DNA from 3 places in the Streptomyces finlayi genome. Region 3 is predicted to be linked to each of the others. Evidence: predicted binding sites of a transcription regulator. Region 3 holds the regulator's gene; each other region holds the start of a gene.
What was found. The regulator HrcA, encoded in region 3, represses chaperone genes, less so after heat shock. The targets are predictions, from matches to a motif close to TTNGCACTCNGNNNNNCNGAGTGCNAA.

Region 1 (7,137 bases), 2.2 Mb from region 3:
TCCGCCGAGAAGTCCTTCAGGTCGGCGTCGATGAAGCAGACGATCTCGCCGCTCGTGACCAGCAGTGACCGCCACAGGACCTCGCCCTTGCCGGGGAGGGTGGGTATTCGGGGCAGGATCGCGTCCCGGTGGACCACCCGGGCTCCCGCCTCCGTGGCGACCCGCCCGGTCGCGTCCGTCGATCCGGAGTCGATGACGACCAGCTCGTCGATCAGCGGCACGCGCTCCATGAGCTCGCGCCGGATCGTCGTCACGATGGCGCCGACCGTCGCCTCCTCGTTGAGGGCGGGCAGGACGACGCTGATGCTGCCGCGGTGGGGGTCCCGGGACCTGGCGGCCGCGAGGCGATCCAGCGGACGATCGGCGGCCGACCAGGAACGCCTGGTCAGCCAACGCTCCACCTCTTCGATCACGTCGAATCTCCCTGCGTGTGATCCATCTCGCGGTTCGGACGACTGGTTCAACCGTCCGAGGCTTCGGTTACAGTCTTGAACAACGCGGACGACCCTCGCATCTCGGGGTCCGCCCGCGAACAAACGCCTGGATCACTGATCCAGTGCCATAGCGCTCATCCAGAGGGACTGAGGGAACGGCCCGTTGAAGTCCCGGCAACCCCCCCATCGACCGCGAGGTCACGGTGGGGAAGGTGCCAAATCCGTCTTGTGGCGAAATTCGCCATGAGGAAGATGAGGAGAAAGGGCCTCCGCCAGCATGGCTGTGCAGACTGAAACGACGAACACCCCCTCCACTGTGGATCTCGGTCCCGCCGCGGCGCTTTCCTGTCGTGAGTGCGGCGAGCGTTTCGAGCTCGGCCCCCTGTTCGCCTGCGCGTCCTGTTTCGGGCCGCTCGAGGTGGCGTACGACCTGCCGAGCGGCTCTCCCGACGAGCTGAAGAAGCGCATCGAGGCCGGACCCGACAACATCTGGCGCTACGCGCCGCTGCTGCCGGTCCCCGCCGATGTCGCGGACAAGCCCAACCTCAACCCCGGCTTCACCAAGCTGGTCAAGGCCGACAACCTCGCCCGTGAACTGGGCGTCACCGGCGGCCTGTTCGTCAAGGACGACTCCGGGAACCCGACGCACTCCTTCAAGGACCGGGTCGTCGCGATCGCCGTCGAGGCCGCCCGTGCCTTCGGTTTCACCACGCTCTCCTGCTCCTCCACCGGCAACCTCGCCGGCGCCGTGGGTGCCGCCGCCGCCCGTGCCGGTCTCCGCTCGTGCGTGTTCATCCCGCACGACCTGGAGCAGGGCAAGGTCGTCATGGCCGCGGTGTACGGCGGTGACCTGGTCGGCATCGAGGGCAACTACGACGACGTCAACCGCTTCTGCTCCGAGCTCATCGGCGACCCGCTCGGCGAGGGCTGGGGCTTCGTCAACGTCAATCTGCGTCCGTACTACGGCGAGGGCTCCAAGACCCTCGCGTACGAGATCTGCGAGCAGCTCGGCTGGCGGCTGCCCGACCAGCTCGTGATCCCGATCGCCTCGGGCTCGCAGCTCACGAAGATCGACAAGGGGCTCCAGGAGCTCATCAAGCTCGGCCTGGTCGAGGACAGGCCGTACAAGATCTTCGGCGCCCAGGCCGAGGGCTGCTCCCCGGTGTCGGTGGCCTTCAAGGCCGGTCACGACGTCGTGCGCCCCCAGAAGCCGAACACGATCGCCAAGTCCCTCGCCATCGGGAACCCGGCCGACGGCCCGTACGTCCTGGACATCGCCCGCCGTACCGGTGGCGCGGTGGAGGACGTGAACGACGAGCAGATCGTCGAGGCGATCAAGCTGCTCGCGCAGACCGAGGGCATCTTCGCGGAGACCGCGGGCGGCGTGACGGTCGGCGTGACGAAGAAGCTGATCGAGGCGGGTCTGCTCGACCCGGCGCTGACCACGGTCGTCCTGAACACGGGAGACGGTCTCAAGACGCTCGACGCGGTGGCCGCGACCTCGCAGGCGACCGCGACGATCCGGCCGAGCCTGGACGCGTTCCGCGCGGCCGGCCTCGCCACCAGCTGATCACCCGAGACCGAAGGAAGGCACCCACCATGAGCGTCAAGGTCCGCATCCCCACCATCCTCCGCACCTACACGGGCGGCCAGGCCGAGGTTCCGGCCGAGGGGAAGGTCCTCTCCGAGGTGATCGACTCCCTGGAGAAGAACCACCCGGGCATCGCCGCCCGCGTCCTGGACGACCAGGGCAAGCTGCGCCGCTTCGTGAACGTGTACGTCAACGACGACGACGTGCGCTTCGAGGGTGGCCTGGACGCGGCCACCCCGGACGGTGCAGGCGTCTCGATCATCCCGGCCGTCGCCGGAGGCTGACCGCCGGGCCGGCGCCGTACGCCGGCATTCACAGCGTCACCCCCAGTTGCCCCCTCCGTGAGAGAAACGGAGGGGGCAATTCTGGATGGTTAGACGCGGTAGAGTTGGGAAGTCCCCTCCGCTGCCCGTGCCACGCGACATATGAGAATGCGCCTGGTCGCGATAAGAAGCAGCCAAAGTGTGCGACCCCTTTGAGCCATAAGTCACCTTTGTCAGGCCCGACTTGCCCAGGAATCTCATAAGTTCCCCACAAAGGGGCGATCGGTCGCGCCCAGAATTCTCGTCCGACTGACCTGTTGCAGAGGGCAGTTGGGCAGATACATTCGGCCGCGGTCGACGCGTTCCGGCGCACACACCCTCTCCTGTCGGAGGGTGAGTTCTGACCCGGGCCCGCGAAGTGCGGTCCTGTGCAAGGGCCAGAAATAGGGGAGTTGGACATGGCTCAGGGCACCGTCAAGTGGTTCAACGCGGAGAAGGGGTACGGCTTCATCGCGGTCGACGGTGGTGCGGATGTTTTCGTCCACTACAGCGCGATCCAGATGGACGGGTACCGCACCCTCGAAGAGGGTCAGCGAGTTGAATTCGAAATCTCGCAGGGCCAGAAGGGGCCGCAGGCAGACATGGTCAAGCTCGCCGTCGGCTGAGTTCGGCGCAGTCGGCCAACGACACCACTCACGCGCGTAGGGCCCGTACCCCCAGGGGTGCGGGCCCTCCGTGCGTGCCGGGGTGTCTGGCCCCTCGGGGCGTCCGGGGACGCAGGGCGAGCCCCTCCGCGCGCCCCCCTGCGGCCCGTTTGTTTGTCCACATCCCGAGGGGGACGCTTGCACTCGCAGGGGTCGAGTGCTAATCATTGGCGTTAGCACTCTCCAGGTGAGAGTGACAGAAACTTGGACCGGGCCGGTGAGGCTCGGAGGCTGTGCGGGGCAAGGAACCGCACAGCCGCCGGCCGTCCGTCGCGGGCGCCTCTCGGTCCGGAGAAATCCACCCCTGTCCGGGAGGACCACTTCACATGGCCAAGATCATCGCGTTCGATGAGGAGGCACGGCGCGGTCTCGAGCGCGGGATGAACCAGCTCGCCGACGCCGTCAAGGTCACCCTCGGCCCCAAGGGCCGTAACGTCGTCCTCGAGAAGAAGTGGGGCGCGCCCACGATCACCAACGATGGTGTTTCCATCGCCAAGGAGATCGAGCTCGAGGACCCGTACGAGAAGATCGGTGCGGAGCTGGTCAAGGAGGTCGCCAAGAAGACGGACGACGTCGCCGGCGACGGTACGACCACCGCCACCGTTCTCGCTCAGGCTCTCGTCCGCGAGGGTCTGCGCAACGTCGCCGCGGGTGCCAACCCGATGGCTCTGAAGCGTGGCATCGAGAAGGCCGTCGAGGCCGTCTCCGCCGCTCTTCTGGAGCAGGCGAAGGACGTGGAGACCAAGGAGCAGATCGCTTCGACCGCCTCCATCTCCGCTGCTGACACCGAGATCGGCGCCAAGATCGCCGAGGCTATGGACAAGGTCGGCAAGGAAGGCGTCATCACCGTCGAGGAGTCCCAGACCTTCGGTCTGGAGCTGGAACTCACCGAGGGTATGCGCTTCGACAAGGGCTACATCTCGGCGTACTTCGCGACCGACATGGAGCGTATGGAGACGTCGTTCGACGACCCGTACGTCCTCATCGTCAACTCCAAGATCAGCAACGTGAAGGACCTCCTTCCGCTGCTCGAGAAGGTCATGCAGTCGGGTAAGCCGCTGCTGATCATCGCGGAGGACGTCGAGGGCGAGGCCCTGTCGACCCTGGTCGTCAACAAGATCCGTGGCACCTTCAAGTCCGTCGCCGTCAAGGCTCCGGGCTTCGGTGACCGCCGCAAGGCCATGCTCGGCGACATCGCCATCCTCACCGGTGGCACCGTCATCTCCGAGGAGGTCGGTCTCAAGCTGGAGAACGCCGGCCTGGACCTGCTCGGCCGTGCCCGCAAGGTCGTCATCACCAAGGACGAGACCACGATCGTCGACGGTTCGGGCGAGAGCGACCAGGTTCAGGGTCGCGTCAAGCAGATCCGTGCCGAGATCGAGAACTCCGACTCGGACTACGACCGCGAGAAGCTCCAGGAGCGCCTCGCGAAGCTGGCCGGCGGCGTGGCCGTCATCAAGGCCGGTGCCGCGACCGAGGTCGAGCTCAAGGAGCGCAAGCACCGCATCGAGGACGCGGTGCGCAACGCCAAGGCCGCTGTCGAGGAGGGCATCGTCGCCGGTGGTGGCGTGGCTCTGCTCCAGGCCACGGCCGTCTTCGAGAAGCTCGACCTGACCGGTGACGAGGCCACGGGCGCCAACGCCGTGAAGCTCGCGCTGGAGGCCCCGCTCAAGCAGATCGCCGTCAACGGTGGTCTTGAGGGTGGAGTCGTCGTCGAGAAGGTGCGCAACCTGCCGATCGGTCACGGCCTCAACGCCGCGACCGGTGAGTACGTCGACATGATCGCCGAGGGCATCATCGACCCGGCGAAGGTCACGCGCTCCGCTCTGCAGAACGCCGCGTCCATCGCCGCGCTCTTCCTCACCACCGAGGCCGTCATCGCCGACAAGCCCGAGAAGGCCGGCGCGGCTGCCCCGGGCGGCATGCCGGGCGGCGACATGGACTTCTGATCCCTCCCGGATCAGTAGTGCGGTCGCAGTCGTAGGTGTAGTTGAACGTTGCAGGCCCCGGCCCCTGGGATTCGTCCCAGGGGCCGGGGTCGTTTCAGTTCGCTCTCGGGCGTGCGGTGAGGAGCAGGGGGACCGTCAGGACCGGGAGGAACCAGACCAGGACGATGAGGCGCTGACCGGCCAGCATGTCGAGGTTGGGGTGCCCCGCCTGGTTGAGTACGCCGCCCATGGCCGTGACGGCGGCGATCAGGCCGAGGTACGTGGGGTGCCGGAGCGTGGCACAGGCGGCCAGGGCCAGGGTGATCAGGAGTAAGGGATCCTTCAGCTGATGGTCCGCCCAGGCCGCCCAGAAGGTGCCCTCGGCCGAGAGGAAACCGGGCCAGGGATCGGGTACGTCCGGACGCTGGTAATGGTGGGTCAGCAGGTCCTGGGCGCTGTCGTGTCCGGACGGCCAGCCCAGTGCGTACGTGGTCAGCTGCATGGCGACCGCCAGGCCGCCGCAGAGGAGGAAGAGGCCGAACGCCGGCTGGGGCGAGCGGTCGCGGCTCTTGCGGTACGCGGCGAGTCCGGCGAAGCCCACCGCGAGGGCGACGGCCAGCAGGAGTGCCTGGGAGTAGCGCGCCAGGAAGGCGACGAGCAGGCCGGCGACGACGAGCACGGTCCCGGCCGTGCGGCGGTCCCGGTACTTCCCCTGATCCCCGTTCAGGACCAGCGTGCAGCCCAGTGCCACCGCCGCAGTACAGGCCAGCGTGAGCCCGTCTGCCATGGGGAGCATCGCGACCGCGCCCGTGGGCAGCGTCAGGTAGAGGATCTGCCCGCACAGCGCGGCCACCCGGTTGGCACCGGCGGCCCGCAGCGTGGCCAGGACGAAGAGGCTCCCGGCGAGGGCGACGGCCACCCCGGCCAGCCAGACGCCCAGCACCAGGCCGAACACGGAGATGAACGGCACGAGCAGCAGGGGATATCCGGGGCGCGCCTCATAGATCGACATGAACCGGGAGTTGAAGAACGGGCCGGTCATGCCAGAGGTGTTCCCGTGCCGCGTCCAGTAGGCGGTCGAGGCCGTCAGCTCGCGCACGCAGGCCCGTACGCGAGGGCTGTCGGCCTCGTCGGCGCACGTGTAGTCGATCGCCTGAGCGGTGGCCGATGCGCGGCTCTCGCCGCTCAGCCGGAGGGCGTAGGAGAGGTAGTTCTTGGAATCGGGGGAATCCCGCCCGGTCAGTGACGTCAGCTGGAACCCGACGAACGTGGCCATGACGAGCACCGCGCAGAGGATTCCGGCACGGGACCTGGTGATGCGTCGGCGCATGGGCGTCCTCTGGAAGGGAGCATTCGTCGACACGGCCAACGACGGAACCCAAGTCAGGTTTTGGCCGGGCGTACGCGCCCGCCGCCTGACGATGCGCTGTCGGCGTGCATGGATGTTGTTCCGCCTGCTCAGAGGTGTTGAGGCCGCCCATTCGGGCTAGCGTGCCGCGCTGTGCGGCGCCGCCGATCCTAGGGTCGGACCGAAGGCCATCCGGCCAAGGAGGCTCAACATGAACGGTCGTACCGCTGTGGCGGGGATAGCACTCGCTGTATCTTCCGTCGTCCCTCTCTCCGGTGTCGCGTACGCGCAGGATGTCGACTGCCGGGACTTCGTCTTCCAGGAAGACGCGCAGGCCGAGTTCAACAGAGACCCGAGCGATCCGAACCGCCTCGACGAGGATCGCGGCGCGGATGACGGCATCGCCTGCGAGTGGCTGCCCCGGCGGGGCGGCGCGACGGTCTCCGGGACGATCAGCCCCGATGCCACGTCCCGGCCGGAGAGCCTCATCACCACGCCTCAGCCGGTGAGTCCCACCGCCACCCCCACCCCCACCCCCACCGCCACCGCCACCGCCACCGCCACGGCCACCGCCACGGCCAGTGCCCGGACGGTGAGCCCCACCACGATGCCGACGGGTGGCGCCGGGGGCGGGCTCGGTGGCGCGTCGGGACCGACCGGCCGCGAGTCCGCCATCGGCCTGACCCTGGCGGTCGGCGCATCAGCCGGCGCCATCGGCTACGCGGTCGTCCGACGCCGGCGCCGTGCCTGACGGTTCGTGAGGTCCCTGAGGTACGAGCGGCCTCACCGCCTGACGGACGGCCGTTCGGGGCGGGGGACCAGGGCCGCTCGTACCTGACTCATGCGGTCGCGCACGTGCCCCGCCTGTA
Region 2 (7,137 bases), 2.5 Mb from region 3:
GGGTCATGACGGTGAGCTTCCGGCTCGCGGACCAGGAGTACATCGCCCTCAACGGCGGTCCGCAGTTCCCCTTCACGGAGGCCGTCTCGCTCTCCGTGGACTGTGCGGACCAGGCCGAGGTGGACCGGCTGTGGGAGGCGTTCACCGCGGAGGGTGAGGAGGGGCAGTGCGGCTGGCTCAAGGACAGGTACGGCCTGTCCTGGCAGATCGTCCCCAAGGGGCTGACCGAGGTGCTGTCCAGCCCGGACCCGGCCAAGGCGGAGCGGGCGATGAAGGCGATGCTCGGCATGCGGAAGCTGGACATCCAGGCGCTCCGGGACGCGTGAGGTCCGAGGCGGCCTGCGGCCGGGCATCCACGCGCGGTTCACGGCCCGTCAGCTCCGGGCACGGCCCGGGTCGGTAGTGTCTGGGGCATGTCACGCCGTTCGCCCCTGCCTCCGCCCCCGCCGCCCGTGGAGCTGCGCTCCTGGCCCGACCGGCAGGCCATGCTCGCCGACCGGGCGGTGGTGCTCGGCGAGCTGGTCAGAATCCACGTGGGCCACGCGGGGCTCGCCATGCTGTGGCTGTGGGGGATGCTGGCGGCCCTCGGCTGGTCGTTCGTGGGCGGGGCGATCGTCTCGTTCGAGGAGCCCAGCGATCCCTTCGCGGGGATGCTGGGCCTGGTCGGTCTCGTCCTCGGCGCCTGTCTGCTGGTGCCGCCGGTCACCTTCGTCGCCGTCGGGCTCGCCCGGGACCGGCAGGTCCGCCGGCTGCTCCTCCAGTGGGGCGCGCTGGACCGCGATCCGGCAGGTGACCCGAGGCTGCGGGTTCCCGGTGTCAGCCTCCTCTGGATGCTGACCTCCTTCGCGCTGTGCGCCCTCGGCCTGTACGTGTGCGTGGTCGTCCCGGCGGGCGCGGAGGCGGGCGAGGAGACGTACGGGGAGGTCTCCCTGTTCATGGGGCTCGGCCTCATCTGCTGGCTGACCGGCCTGATCGGTGTCGTCAAGGCGTTCGCGCACCGCCGCTGGGTGCTCAGGGTGCTCGTCGGGACGCACGCACGCGAGCCCGTCAGGGACGCTTCAGGGGCTGACCGACCAGCATCGTAGGCGCGTCCGCCACCCGGGTCAGGAACACGGTCGCCGCGCTGGGGCCCCGGAGTTTCATCTTGCGGCGCAGTTCCTCCGGCTCGACGGCGGAGCCGCGCTTCTTCACGGTCAGCACGCCGACCTCCCGCTCCCGCAGCAGGGCCTTGAGCTTCTTCATGTTGAAGGGCAGTTGATCGGTGATCTCGTACGCCGTCGTGTACGGGGAGTCGTACAGCTCGTCGCTCGTGACGTACGCGATCATCTCGTCGAACAGCCGGCCGTGGCACCGGTCCACGATGTCGGCCACCAGATGGGCGCGGATGACGGCGCCGTCGGGTTCGTACAGATAGCGGCCGACGGGTCCGACGGGCGGGGCGGGCAGCGGGGCCGCGGCCGTCAGGGTGGCGCCCGTCGGCAGCAGTGTCGAGCGGAACGAGCCGGGTGCGAAGCCGTCCCCGTACCAGAGCACCGCCTCCTTCACGTCGCCGTTGTCAGAGATCCACTCGGCCTCGGCCTGCGGTCCGATCGCCTCGTGCGGGACACCGGGGGCGATCTTCAGTGCGGCGCGGGGGGCCCTCAGCGCGGCCGCGGTCGCCCAGGACAGCGGGGGTGAGTACGCCTCCGGGTCGAAGATCCGGCCGCGCCCGCCGCGCCGGGCCGGGTCGACGAAGACCGCGTCGTACGGAGCGGTGTCGATCTCGGTGACATCGGCGCACCGCACCTCGATCAGCGCCTCCAGGCCGAGAGCCGCGGCGTTGGCGCGGGCGACCTCGGCGGTCAGCGGGTCACGGTCCACGGCCAGCACCGTGATGCCGGCGCGGGCGAGGGCGATCGCGTCGCCGCCGATCCCGCAGCAGAGATCCGCCACGCTCCGCACCCCGAGGCCCGCGAACCGCTGGGCCCGGTACGCGGCGACCGAGGTGCGGGTGGCCTGTTCCACGCCGTTGGGCGTGAAGAACATCCGGTGCGCGTCCTCGGCGCCGAACTTGGCCACCGCCCGCTGCCGCAGCCGGGCCTGCCCCAGGGCCGCCGACACCAGGTCGGCCGGGTGGCCGCGCCGCAGGCGGGTCGCGGTGGCCAGTTCCCGGGCGGGGTCGTGGTCGCGCAGTTCGGCCAGGAGCGCGGTGCCCTCGGGGGAGAGCAGGGCGTGGAAGCCGGCGAGGGGGTCGGGTCCGTCGGGCGTGGGGAGAGCGTTCACCCGGCCCATTGTGAGCCAGCCGGGGGACCGGGCGGGCCGGGCGGCGGTGTCGGGCGGAGGACCCGTGCGGGCACTGGCAGGATGCGGCGCCATGCAACTAGTACGACAAAAGGAAGAATCCGCCATGAAGCGGCACGGGCCGCGCCGCCTCGCCCGCGGTCCGGTCTGTACGACCTTGGTCACCCTTCTCGCCGCCGCTCTCGCCTCCGGGTGCGCGGCCGAAGGCACGGACAGCGCCACAGGGGGGAAGCGCCCTGCGCCGCCCGCCCCCGGTCAGGAGGGGCCGCCCCTGCTGAAGCCGCGTCAGGAGGGGCCGCCTCTGCTGAAGGCTGCCCCTCCTGACGCGCTCTCCGCGTACGCCGGGGAGGTGCGGCGGAAGCAGGCCGCACGGGTCGCGGCGGCCAGGAAACAGGTCGCGGCGGCCAAGAAGTGGCGGCTGGCGAAGGTCCCGCTGGCCGCCCCGGAACCACCGGCCGTCAAGCCGCGCATCACCACGCGCAAGGGTTTCGAGGTCACCGGCGGTGAGACGCTGCCGCCCGTCTTCACGACCGTGCCGACGAAGGAACGCATCGTCTTCCTGACGATGGACGACGGGGCGGAGAAGGACCCCGCGCTGCTGCGGATGATGACGGAACTGGACATCCCGTACAGCGCCTTCCTCAGCGACTACGTGGTGAAGGAGGACTACGGCTACTTCAGGAAGATGAAGGCCCGCGGCGTCACCCTCAGCAACCACACGCTGAACCACCGCTATATGCCCGGACTGTCGTACGCCGAGCAGAAGCGGGAGATCTGCGGCCAGCAGGACAGGATGGCGAAGGAGTTCGGGAAACGGCCCACGCTCTTCCGGCCGCCGTACGGCAACTACAACGGCGACACCCTGCGCATCGCCAAGTCCTGCGGCATCAAGGCCGTGCCGCTGTGGGCCTCCGAGGCGTTCCCGGACCACATGGAATGGCGCGAGTGGGACCGCGATCTGCACCCCGGCGACATCATCCTCACCCACTTCAGGGGGCCCGGGGACTGGAAGGGTTCCATGCCCGACATGATCCGGCGGGTGATGAAGACGGTCACGGACAAGGGGTACGCGGTCGCCAGGCTGGAGGACTACGTCTGAGCCGGGAGGCGGGTCACCGGTCACGGGAGGCGGGTCGCCGGTCAGTGGTTCCGTCCCGCGGATTTCGCCACGCGGGGGTGCTGAATTGGCACTCCGCTTGACCGAGTGCTAATCGCGGTCATAGTGTCAGTGCTGGCACTCCCCACTGGAGAGTGCCAGCACCACCGTGCGACAGGGCAGGTCCGGCACCCGCGACGACGGATCCACCTGGTCGCCACCCCACAGACTGTTAAACCCCGTGAGATCTCCGAAGGGGGAGACCGGATCGTGTCGACCACCAGCACCAAGGTTGCGATCAAGCCGCTCGAGGACCGCATTGTGGTCCAGCCGCTCGACGCCGAGCAGACCACGGCCTCCGGCCTGGTCATTCCCGACACCGCCAAGGAGAAGCCCCAGGAGGGCGTCGTCCTTGCCGTTGGCCCGGGCCGCTTCGAGAACGGCGAGCGCCTTCCGCTCGACGTCAAGACCGGCGATGTCGTTCTGTACAGCAAGTACGGCGGCACCGAGGTGAAGTACAACGGCGAGGAGTACCTCGTCCTCTCGGCTCGTGACGTGCTCGCGATCGTCGAGAAGTAATTCACCCACGTTTGTTTCTGTTCTGCGCCCCTGGCCCCCTGCGAAATAACTAGCCGGGCGGTCAGGGGCGCAGTTCGTTTTGAGAGGACAGGTAACAGCCCATGGCGAAGATTCTGAAGTTCGACGAGGACGCCCGTCGCGCCCTTGAGCGCGGCGTCAACAAGCTTGCCGACACGGTGAAGGTGACGATCGGCCCCAAGGGCCGCAACGTCGTCATCGACAAGAAGTTCGGCGCTCCCACCATCACCAACGACGGTGTCACCATCGCGCGCGAGGTCGAGCTCGACGACCCGTTCGAGAACCTCGGTGCCCAGCTGGTGAAGGAGGTGGCGACCAAGACCAACGACGTAGCGGGTGACGGCACCACCACCGCCACCGTCCTGGCCCAGGCGCTCGTCCGCGAGGGTCTGCGCAACGTCGCGGCGGGCGCCTCCCCGGCCGCCCTGAAGAAGGGCATCGACGCCGCGGTCAAGGCCGTGTCCGAGGAGCTCCTCGCGACCGCCCGCCCGATCGAGGACAAGTCCGACATCGCCGCCGTGGCCGCGCTCTCCGCGCAGGACACGCAGGTCGGCGAGCTCATCGCGGACGCGATGGACAAGGTCGGCAAGGACGGTGTCATCACCGTCGAGGAGTCCAACACCTTCGGTCTGGACCTCGAGTTCACCGAGGGCATGGCCTTCGACAAGGGCTACCTGTCCCCGTACATGGTGACCGACCAGGAGCGTATGGAGGCCGTCCTCGACGACCCGTACATCCTGATCCACCAGGGCAAGATCGGCTCCATCCAGGAGCTGCTCCCGCTCCTGGAGAAGGTCATCCAGGCCGGCGCCTCCAAGCCGCTCCTGATCATCGCCGAGGACGTCGAGGGCGAAGCCCTGTCGACCCTGGTCGTCAACAAGATCCGTGGCACCTTCAACGCCGTCGCGGTGAAGGCCCCGGGCTTCGGTGACCGCCGCAAGGCCATGCTCGGCGACATCGCCACCCTCACCGGTGCGACCGTCATCGCCGAAGAGGTCGGCCTCAAGCTCGACGGCGCCGGTCTCGACGTGCTGGGCACCGCCCGTCGCGTCACCGTCTCCAAGGACGACACGACCATCGTCGACGGCGGCGGCGACTCCGCCGACGTCAAGGGCCGCGTCAACCAGATCAAGGCCGAGATCGAGTCCACGGACTCCGACTGGGACCGCGAGAAGCTCCAGGAGCGCCTCGCGAAGCTGGCCGGTGGCGTGTGTGTGATCCGCGTCGGTGCTGCCACCGAGGTGGAGCTCAAGGAGAAGAAGCACCGTCTGGAGGACGCCATCTCCGCGACCCGCGCCGCGGTCGAGGAAGGCATCGTCTCCGGTGGTGGCTCCGCTCTGGTCCACGCCGTCAAGGTCCTCGAGGGCGACCTCGGCAAGACCGGCGACGAGGCCACCGGTGTCGCGGTCGTGCGCCGCGCCGCCGTCGAGCCGCTGCGCTGGATCGCCGAGAACGCCGGCCTGGAGGGTTACGTCATCACCTCCAAGGTCGCCGAGCTCGACAAGGGCCAGGGCTTCAACGCCGCGACCGGCGAGTACGGCGACCTGGTGAAGGCCGGCGTCATCGACCCGGTCAAGGTCACCCGCTCCGCCCTGGAGAACGCCGCGTCGATCGCGTCGCTGCTGCTCACGACCGAGACCCTGGTCGTCGAGAAGCCGGCGGACGACGAGGGCGACTCCGGTCACGGCGGCCACGGCCACTCCCACTAGTACGCGCCCGGCACACCACTGAGGTCCGGTACCCCCGTCGCGGGGGTACCGGACCTCAGTGCGTTCCGGGGTGGAGCGCCGGGGATCAGGCCGAGTGGTCCAGGACCGCCGCGGTCACGGGGTCCGCGAACGGACGGCCCTCGGCGAAGCGTTCCAGCTCGTCCAGCGCCTGGTCCGCCATGCGGTGCAGCTCGTTGCCCAGTGAGCCCGCGATATGCGGCGTGAGCAGGACGTTCGGCAGGTCGTACAACGGCGAGTCCGCCACGGGCAGTTCGGGCTCCGTCACATCCAGCACCGCGTGCAGCCGCCCGCTCACCAGCTCCGGGATCAGAGCGTCCTCGTCGACCAGCGAACCGCGCGCCGTGTTGACCAGCGTCGCCCCCGCAGGCATCAGCGCCAGCTGCTCCGCCCCGATGAGGTGACGGGTCTCGGGCAACTGGGGAGCGTGGACGGGCGGTGGCGGCAGGGACTGCTCCGGCAAGCGACCGCCGCCCGCCACCGCCCCGAACTGGGCGCCCGTGAAGGTCCGGCCCGCGGGGGCCGGGCTCGACCGGGCTACTGAGGGCCGTACTTGCGACCCGTCCTGGAGGTGACCCCTCCGAGCAGTCCGCGAGGCGCCACCTTCACCAGGCCCATCAGCGCCTTGTACCGGGCGTCCGGAACCGACACCGTCCGGCCGCGCGCCAGGTCGGCGAGCGCGCTCGTCACCAGCTTGTCCGCGTCGAGCCACATCCAGCCCGGGATGCTGTCCGTGCCCATCCCGGCCCGCTTGTGGAACTCCGTCCGCACGAACCCGGGGCACAGCGCCATCAGCCGTACGCCCGAACCGGACAGGTCCTTGGCCGCTCCCTGGGTGAACTGCACGACCCACGCCTTGGAGGCCCCGTACGTCCCGCGCGGCACGAACGCCGCCACGGACGCCACGTTGATCACTCCGCCGCGCCCCCGCTCCTTCATCCCGGCCGCGGCGGCGGACGTCAGCCGCAGCACCGCCTCGCAGTGCACCTTGAGCATCGTCAGCTCATCCGCCATGGAGACCTCCAGATAGCGCCCCTTGTTGCCGAATCCGGCGTTGTTGACCAGGAGGTCGACCGACTGGTGGCGGTCCCCGAGCCGGGCCTCGACCGCCGCGATCCCCTTGTCCTCGGAGAGGTCCGCGGTCAGGACCTCGGCCTCGATGCCGTGCCGGTCGTGCAGTTCGGTGGCCTGGACCCGCAGCCGCTCGGTGTCACGTGCCACCAGGACCAGGTTGTGTCCCTCGCCCGCGAGCCGCCGCGCGAAAGCGGCCCCGATTCCCGCCGTCGCGCCCGTAATCAGTGCTGTCGTCATAGGCGGCACGTTAGTGCCCGGCGTGCGAGGGCGGACGACCCGCCCGCTGTCCCTTGTCGGCCACCACGGACCGGCCCGTTCCGGGGGGCCGTCAGGGCATGGGGCTGACCCCCGACCGCCCCCTGA
Region 3 (7,137 bases):
CAGTGGCCCCGCCCATCGGTGAGGACGACCTCCTCGCCCGCGTGCAGCCGCTTCACGGAGACGGCGTGCCGTCCCTCGGGGCCGTCCAGGACGAAGTCGGCCCCGCCCGGGAGCTGTTCGACGACGAAGACCGGTGCCGTCACTCGGCACTCCTCACACTCAGGGCCGCGCGCGCGGCTTCCAGTTCGGCGGCGAGCAGGTCGATCAGTTCCCGGGCGGGCAGCTCGCGTGCCATCCGGTGCCCCTGGCCCGCCCACAGCGCCATGCCCTGGGCGTCACCCGCCTTGGCGGCGGCCTTGCGCAGCCCGCTCGTCATCTGGTGCACCTGGGGGTAGGCGGCCGGGGCGTAGGGGCCGTGCTCGGTCACGAAGCGGTTGACGAGACCGCGCGCGGGGCGCCCGGAGAACGCCCGGGTCATCGCCGTCCGTACGAACAGCGGGTTGGTCAGTGCCTGCTTGTGCAGCGGGTGGGCCCCTGACTCGGGGGTGGCCAGGAAGGCGGTGCCGAGCTGCGCGGCGTCCGCGCCCGCCGCGAGGACGGCGGCGATCTGGGAGCCGCGCATCACTCCGCCCGCCGCGATGAGCGGCAGCCGCACGCTCTCGCGCACCTGGGCGAGGAGGGTCAGCAGCCCGATGCCGCAATGGTCGGCCTGCGGGTCGTCGCGGTGCGTGGACTGGTGGCCGCCGGCCTCCACACCCTGGACGCAGACGGCGTCGGCGCCCGCCCGCTGCGCGGACTGCGCCTCCTCGGCGGAGGTGACCGTCACGACGGTGCGGGTGCCCGCCCGGGTGAACGCGTCGAGGGTCTCGCGGGAGGGGCAGCCGAAGGTGAAGGAGACGACCGGGACCGGGTCCTCCAGGAGGATCGCGGTCTTGGCCTCGTAGCCGTCGTCGCCGCCGCGGTCGGCCTCGCCGAGCGGAGTCTCGTACCAGAGGGCCTCACCGGCGAGCTGGTGCCGGTAGACCTCTACGGCGCTCGGGTCGGCGTGGCCGGTCTGCGGCATGAAGAGGTTGACGCCGAAGGGCCGGCCGGTCAGTCCGCGCAGCTGTTTGATCTCGTTGTACATGCCGTCCGCCGTCTTGTACCCGGCGGCGAGGAATCCGAGCCCACCGGCTTCGGCGACAGCGCCGACGAGCTGCGGGCCGGACACTCCGCCCGCCATGGGGGCCTGCACGATCGGATGCCGGCAGAGATCGGTCAACGCGGAGGACATGACCGCATCGTGCCACGTCCGGTGCACCGCGCCGAATCAGCCAGGGGGACGGGCGGAAGGTTTACCAGAACGCGCCGCACCGCCCGCCGGTACGAGACCGACGGGCGGTGCGGGGTAAGGCCAAAGCCGTCCGGCGGTCCGGTCAGCGACCGTTGAACGCGTCCTTCAAGCGGGAGAAGAGCCCCTGCTGGCCTGGCTGGAACTGCCCGGTGGGCCGCTCCTCGCCACGGAGCTGCGCGAGCTCGCGCAGGACCCGCTCCTGTTCCGCGTCCAGCTTCGACGGGGTCATGACCTCGACGTGCACGATCAGATCGCCGCGCCCGCCGCCCCGCAGATGCGTGATGCCGCGGCCGTGCAGCGGAACCGACTGGCCGGACTGCGTGCCCGGCCTGATGTCGATCTCCTCCATGCCGTCCAGCGTCTCCAGCGGCACCTGAGTGCCGAGGGCCGCCGCCGTCATGGGGATGGTGACCGTGCAGTGCAGGTCGTCACCGCGCCGCTGGAACACCGCGTGCGCCAGCTCGTGGATCTCGACGTACAGATCACCGGCCGGGCCGCCGCCGGGGCCGACTTCGCCCTCGCCCGCGAGCTGGATGCGGGTGCCGTTGTCGACGCCTGCCGGGATCTTCACCGTGAGGGTGCGCCGCGAGCGGATGCGGCCGTCTCCGGCGCACTCCGGGCAGGGGGTCGGTACGACCGTACCGAAGCCCTGGCACTGCGGGCAGGGCCGCGAGGTCATGACCTGGCCGAGGAACGACCGGGTGACCTGCGAGACCTCGCCTCGGCCGCGGCACATGTCACAGGTCTGGGCGGAGGTGCCGGGTGCGGCGCCCTCACCACTGCAGGTCGTACAGACGACCGCCGTGTCGACCTGGATGTCCTTGGTCGTGCCGAAGGCCGCCTCGGAGAGGTCGATCTCCAGCCGGATCATGGCGTCCTGGCCGCGCCGGGTCCGCGAACGGGGCCCGCGCTGGGACGCCGTACCGAAGAACGCGTCCATGATGTCGGAGAAGTTGCCGAAGCCGCCCTGTCCGAATCCGCCCGCGCCACCACCGCCGCCCGAGGCGGACAGCGGGTCGCCGCCGAGGTCGTAGACCTGCTTCTTCTGCGCGTCCGACAGCACCTCGTAAGCGGCGTTGATCTCCTTGAACCGCTCCTGGGTCTTCGGATCGGGGTTGACATCCGGGTGCAGCTCGCGGGCGAGCCTGCGGAATGCCTTCTTGATCTCGTCCTGAGATGCGTCGCGGCGCACGCCGAGTACGGCGTAGTAGTCCGTGGCCACTTACGACTCCGCCAGGATCTGTCCGACGTAACGTGCCACTGCGCGTACCGCTCCCATCGTTCCGGGGTAGTCCATGCGGGTCGGTCCGACCACGCCGAGTTTGGCGACTGCCTCGTCGCCCGAACCGTAGCCGACCGCGACCACGGACGTGGAGTTGAGGCCCTCATGGGCGTTCTCGTGACCGATACGTACGGTCATGCCCGAGTCCTTGGCCTCGCCGAGCAGCTTCAGCAGCACGACCTGCTCCTCCAACGCCTCCAGCACCGGCCGGATCATCACAGGGAAGTCGTGCCCGAAGCGGGTGAGGTTGGAGGTGCCGCCGATCATCAGCCGCTCCTCCGTCTCCTCCACCAGAGTTTCGAGAAGGATGGAGAGGACCGTGGAAACGGTTCCTCTGTCCTCGCCCTCGAAGGACTCCGGCAAGTCCTGCACCAGCTGCGGGACATCCGCGAAACGGCGTCCTACGACGCGGCTGTTGAGCCGCGCCCGGAGGTCCGCCAGAGATGTCTCACCGAACGGCACAGGGCAGTCGATCATACGCTGTTCGACCCGGCCGGTATCCGTGATCAGTACGAGCATCAGACGGGCCGGCGCGAGCAGGAGCAGTTCCACGTGCCGCACGGTCGAACGGGTCAGCGAGGGGTACTGCACGACGGCGACCTGCCGGGTCAGCTGCGCGAGCAGCCGCACGGTCCGGCCCACGACGTCGTCGAGGTCCACCGCGCCGTCGAGGAAGTTCTGGATGGCCCTGCGCTCCGGCGACGACAGGGGCTTGACGCCCGCGAGCCGGTCGACGAAGAGCCGGTAGCCCTTGTCCGTCGGGATGCGCCCCGCGCTGGTGTGGGGCTGGGCGATGAAGCCCTCGTCCTCCAGCACCGCCATGTCGTTGCGGATCGTGGCCGGGGAGACGCCGAGCTTGTGCCGCTCGGTCAGTGCCTTGGAGCCGACCGGCTCCTCGGTGCCGACGTAGTCCTGGACGATGGCGCGCAGCACTTCGAGTCTGCGTTCACTGAGCATCGCGCACACCTCCAGCTGTGGTTCTCGGTATCGGCCTGGCACTCTGTGCGTTCGAGTGCCAGCAATCCCCCCGGTCAGTGTACGGGGGCGGGGTGGTCCCGGGGCAAGGGCGACCGGCCATGCCTCCGAGAGACTGTGCAGGTCGTTGCCGATAGCGTCGTTGTATGGACGTCTCTTGGGAAGAGCTGGGCTGGGAGCGGTTGGGCAACGGTGTGGGGCGGCGACGCCTTCCCGTGTGGGACGCGACGGCCGCTCTGGTGGCGGGAGGGGACCGTGTCCTGCTCTTCGACACCGGTTCCTCGCTCCGCGAGGGCGCCGAGCTGCGCTCCCAGGCGCAGCGTCTGCTCGGGCGGAGGGTGACGCATATCGCACTGAGCCACCCGCACTTCGATCATGTTCTGGGTACGGCGGTGTTCGCCGGGGCCGAGGTGTTCGGGGCGGTCGGCGTCGCTGATCTGCTCCGGAACGAGGCGGACGGACTGCACAGCTCGGCGGTGCGTCACGGGGTGTCCGAGCACGACGCGGCGGAAGCGGTGGACGTGCTGGTCGCCCCGCAGCACGAGGTGTGCGGGGAGTGGACGCTCGACCTGGGCGGCGGGCTCCAGGTGCTCCTCGCCAATGTGGGGCCGGGTCACAGCGGTCACGACCTCGCCGTCCTGGTGCCGGGTTCCCCCGCCGTGGTGTTCTGCGGCGATCTGGTCGAGCAGTCCGGGGAGCCGCAGGCGGGCACCGACGCCATCCCCTCCCGGTGGCCGGCCGCCCTGGACCGGCTGCTGGCGCTGGGCGGCGAGGACGCGGTGTACGTGCCGGGGCACGGGGCGTTGGTGGACGCCACGTTCGTACGGACGCAACGTGATCAACTGGCGGCGCAGTTCGGCGTGTCGTGACCGTTCTCCGCCGTATCGTCGTCCGATGCGCAGCTATCAGCCGGACCTGACCCCGCCGTGGAAGAAGTCCGTTCCGGCCCCCGAGGTCCCCGCCGAGCCCGACCTGGTCGTCGAGGAGGCCGCCACCGGCTTCTGCGGGGCGGTGATCCGCTGCGAGAAGACGGCCCAGGGCCCGACGGTGACCCTGGAGGACCGCTTCGGCAGGCACCGGGTGTTCCCGATGGAGCCGCGCGGCTTCCTGCTGGAGGGCCGGGTGGTCACCCTGGTCCGCCCCACTTCCGCGGCCCCCGCCCGGACCGTGCGCACGGCATCCGGCTCGCTGGCGGTCCCGGGGGCACGTGCGCGGGTGGCGCGTGCGGGCCGGATCTATGTCGAGGGCCGCCACGACGCCGAACTGGTCGAGCGGGTCTGGGGCGACGACCTTCGCATCGAGGGCGTGGTGGTCGAGTACCTGGAGGGCATCGACGACCTCCCCGCGATCGTCAGCGACTTCTCCCCGGGCCCGGACGCCCGCCTGGGCGTGCTGGTCGACCACCTGGTCCCGGGCTCGAAGGAGTCCCGCATCGCCGCCCTGGTCTCGGACGGCGACGTGCTGGTGGTGGGCCACCCGTACATCGACGTCTGGGAGGCGGTGAAACCGTCCTCGGTGGGCATCCCCTCCTGGCCGAGGGTCCCGCACGGCCAGGACTGGAAGACGGGCGTGTGCCGCGCCCTGGCCTGGCCGGAGAACACGGGTGCGGCGTGGCAGCGCATCCTGTCGGCGGTGCGCTCGTACCGCGACCTGGAGCCTGAACTGCTGGGCCGGGTGGAAGAACTGATCGACTTCGTCACGGCCCCGGAGTAGGGCGGCCCTCGCCGGCGGACCGCTGTCCTCGATCGCCGGACGGGCTTGATTTCCCACCGGCCCCGGCCACCCCCAGCCCGCCCGGCGCTTGAGGTCAGGCATTCAGCCCGCCCGGCGCTTGAGGACCGGGGCCCGGGGGCGGCGCCCCGGTACGCGCCGCCGCAGGCTCAGTCCACCAGGTCCCGGACCACCGCGTCGGCCAGCAACCGACCCCGCAACGTGAGCACCGCCCGACCGTCCGCGAACGCCTCCGCCTCCAGCAGTCCGTCCCCCACCGCACGCCCCGCCGCCGCCAGCCCCGCCGGCGCCAGCAGCGACAACGGGCAGCCGTCCACCAGCCGCAGCTCCAGCAGAATCCGTTCCACCCTCCGGTCCTCCGCGGACAGGACCTCGCGCCCCGCCCCCGGCGACCGGCCCTCGGCCAGGGCCTGCGCATAGGCTCCCGGGTGCTTCACGTTCCACCAGCGCACCCCGCCCACATGGCTGTGCGCGCCGGGCCCGGCGCCCCACCAGTCGGCCCCACGCCAGTACAGCTCGTTGTGCAGGCACCGGCCCTCCGGTGTCCGGGACCAGTTCGACACCTCGTACCAGGAGAAGCCCGCCGCTGCCATCGCCTCGTCCGCGATCAGATAGCGGTCCGCGTGCGCGTCGTCGTCGGTCATCGGGATCTCCCCGCGCCGGATGCGCCGCGCGAGCTGTGTGCCCTCCTCCACGATCAGCGCGTACGCCGACACATGGTCGGGCCCGGCACCGATCGCCGCGTCCAGCGTGGTGCGCCAGTCGTCGTCGGACTCCCCGGGCGTGCCGTAGATCAGGTCGAGGTTGACGTGCTCGAAGCCCGCCTCCCGCGCCTCGGCGACGCATGCCTCGGGCCGGCCCGGCGTATGCGTCCGGTCGAGGATCTTCAGGACGTGCTGCTTCGCGCTCTGCATCCCGAAGGAGACCCGGTTGAAGCCGCCTTCCCGCAGCGCCGCCAGGTACGCCGGATCGACGGACTCCGGATTCGCCTCGGTCGTCACCTCCGCGTCGTCCGCGAGCCCGAACTCGTCGCGGACGGCCCCCAGCATCCGTACGAGATCGGCAGCGGGCAGCAGCGTGGGCGTACCGCCCCCGACGAAGACCGTACGGACCGGCCGCGGGTCGTCGCCGAGCACCTTGCGGGCCTGGCGGACCTCCTCGATCAGATGGGCCGCGTAGTTGTCCCGTGAAGCCAGCGCACCGCCGGAGCCACGCAGCTCGGGGGCGGTGTAGGTGTTGAAGTCGCAGTACCCGCAGCGCGTCGCGCAGTACGGGACGTGCAGGTAGAAGCCGAGCGGCCGGTCGGCGGCGCCGTCCAGGGCGTGGCTGGGCAGCGCCCCGTCGTCGGGCACGGGCTCACCATCGGGCAGTACGGAAGGCATACCGTCCATTGTCACTCGCCGCCGGGCATGCCCCGCCCACCCGTGTCCCAGCCGGCTGTCCCGGTCAGCCGTCCCGGTCGACCTTGAGCACCAGAAGCGCGAGATCGTCGTCGGGCGGCTGTTCGGCGAAGTCGTGGACGGCCCGTTTGATCCGGTCCGCGATCCCCCCGCAGGACAGCCCCACGCAGCCCGCCAGGGTCCGCGCCAGCCCGTCCCCGTCGTCGAACATGGCCGGTCCGGACCGCCGCTCCGTGACCCCGTCGGTGACGCAGAGCAGGCTCTCGCCCGGCGCCAGGTCGAAGCTCTGGCTCTCGTACGCGACGTCCTCGACGACCCCCAGCAGCACCTGCGGCTCCGCGGCGGGCCGTACGGAACCGTCCTCGCTCAGCAGCAGCGGCAGCGGGTGGCCCGCGCTGGCGACGGTGCAGCGCACCCCGCCGCCGGGGAGCGGCACCACCTCCCCGTACAGGAGGGAGAGGAACCGGGACTGCGAG

Region 1: a site for HrcA is predicted at 3,130-3,156, ahead of groL (chaperonin GroEL). Genes of this name have one in related genera too.
Region 2: a site for HrcA is predicted at 3,465-3,491, ahead of groES (co-chaperone GroES). Genes of this name have one in related genera too.

The regions. Positions count from the first base shown of each region.
Region 1 covers NZ_CP045702.1:3,320,968-3,328,104, reverse strand. Annotated here, with positions in the region: gene F0344_RS15305 (glucosyl-3-phosphoglycerate synthase) at 1-413, opposite strand, end outside; SAM riboswitch class I at 566-693, shown strand; gene thrC (threonine synthase) at 712-2,004, shown strand; gene F0344_RS15295 (MoaD/ThiS family protein) at 2,034-2,309, shown strand; gene F0344_RS15290 (cold-shock protein) at 2,747-2,953, shown strand; gene groL (chaperonin GroEL) at 3,319-4,941, shown strand; gene F0344_RS15280 (hypothetical protein) at 5,036-6,250, opposite strand; gene F0344_RS15275 (excalibur calcium-binding protein) at 6,480-7,019, shown strand; gene F0344_RS15270 (hypothetical protein) at 7,052-7,137, opposite strand, start outside.
Region 2 covers NZ_CP045702.1:3,000,657-3,007,793, reverse strand. Annotated here, with positions in the region: gene F0344_RS13655 (VOC family protein) at 1-326, shown strand, start outside; gene F0344_RS13650 (hypothetical protein) at 414-1,085, shown strand; gene F0344_RS13645 (THUMP-like domain-containing protein) at 1,048-2,271, opposite strand; gene F0344_RS13640 (polysaccharide deacetylase family protein) at 2,387-3,379, shown strand; gene groES (co-chaperone GroES) at 3,647-3,955, shown strand; gene groL (chaperonin GroEL) at 4,057-5,682, shown strand; partial or broken gene F0344_RS13625 (NAD(P)-dependent oxidoreductase) at 5,768-6,133, opposite strand; gene F0344_RS13620 (SDR family NAD(P)-dependent oxidoreductase) at 6,238-7,011, opposite strand.
Region 3 covers NZ_CP045702.1:5,475,749-5,482,885, reverse strand. Annotated here, with positions in the region: gene F0344_RS25175 (16S rRNA (uracil(1498)-N(3))-methyltransferase) at 1-143, opposite strand, end outside; gene F0344_RS25170 (nitronate monooxygenase) at 140-1,213, opposite strand; gene dnaJ (molecular chaperone DnaJ) at 1,356-2,495, opposite strand; gene hrcA (heat-inducible transcriptional repressor HrcA) at 2,496-3,512, opposite strand; gene F0344_RS25155 (MBL fold metallo-hydrolase) at 3,677-4,399, shown strand; gene F0344_RS25150 (DUF3097 domain-containing protein) at 4,425-5,243, shown strand; gene hemW (radical SAM family heme chaperone HemW) at 5,411-6,652, opposite strand; gene F0344_RS25140 (ATP-binding SpoIIE family protein phosphatase) at 6,708-7,137, opposite strand, start outside.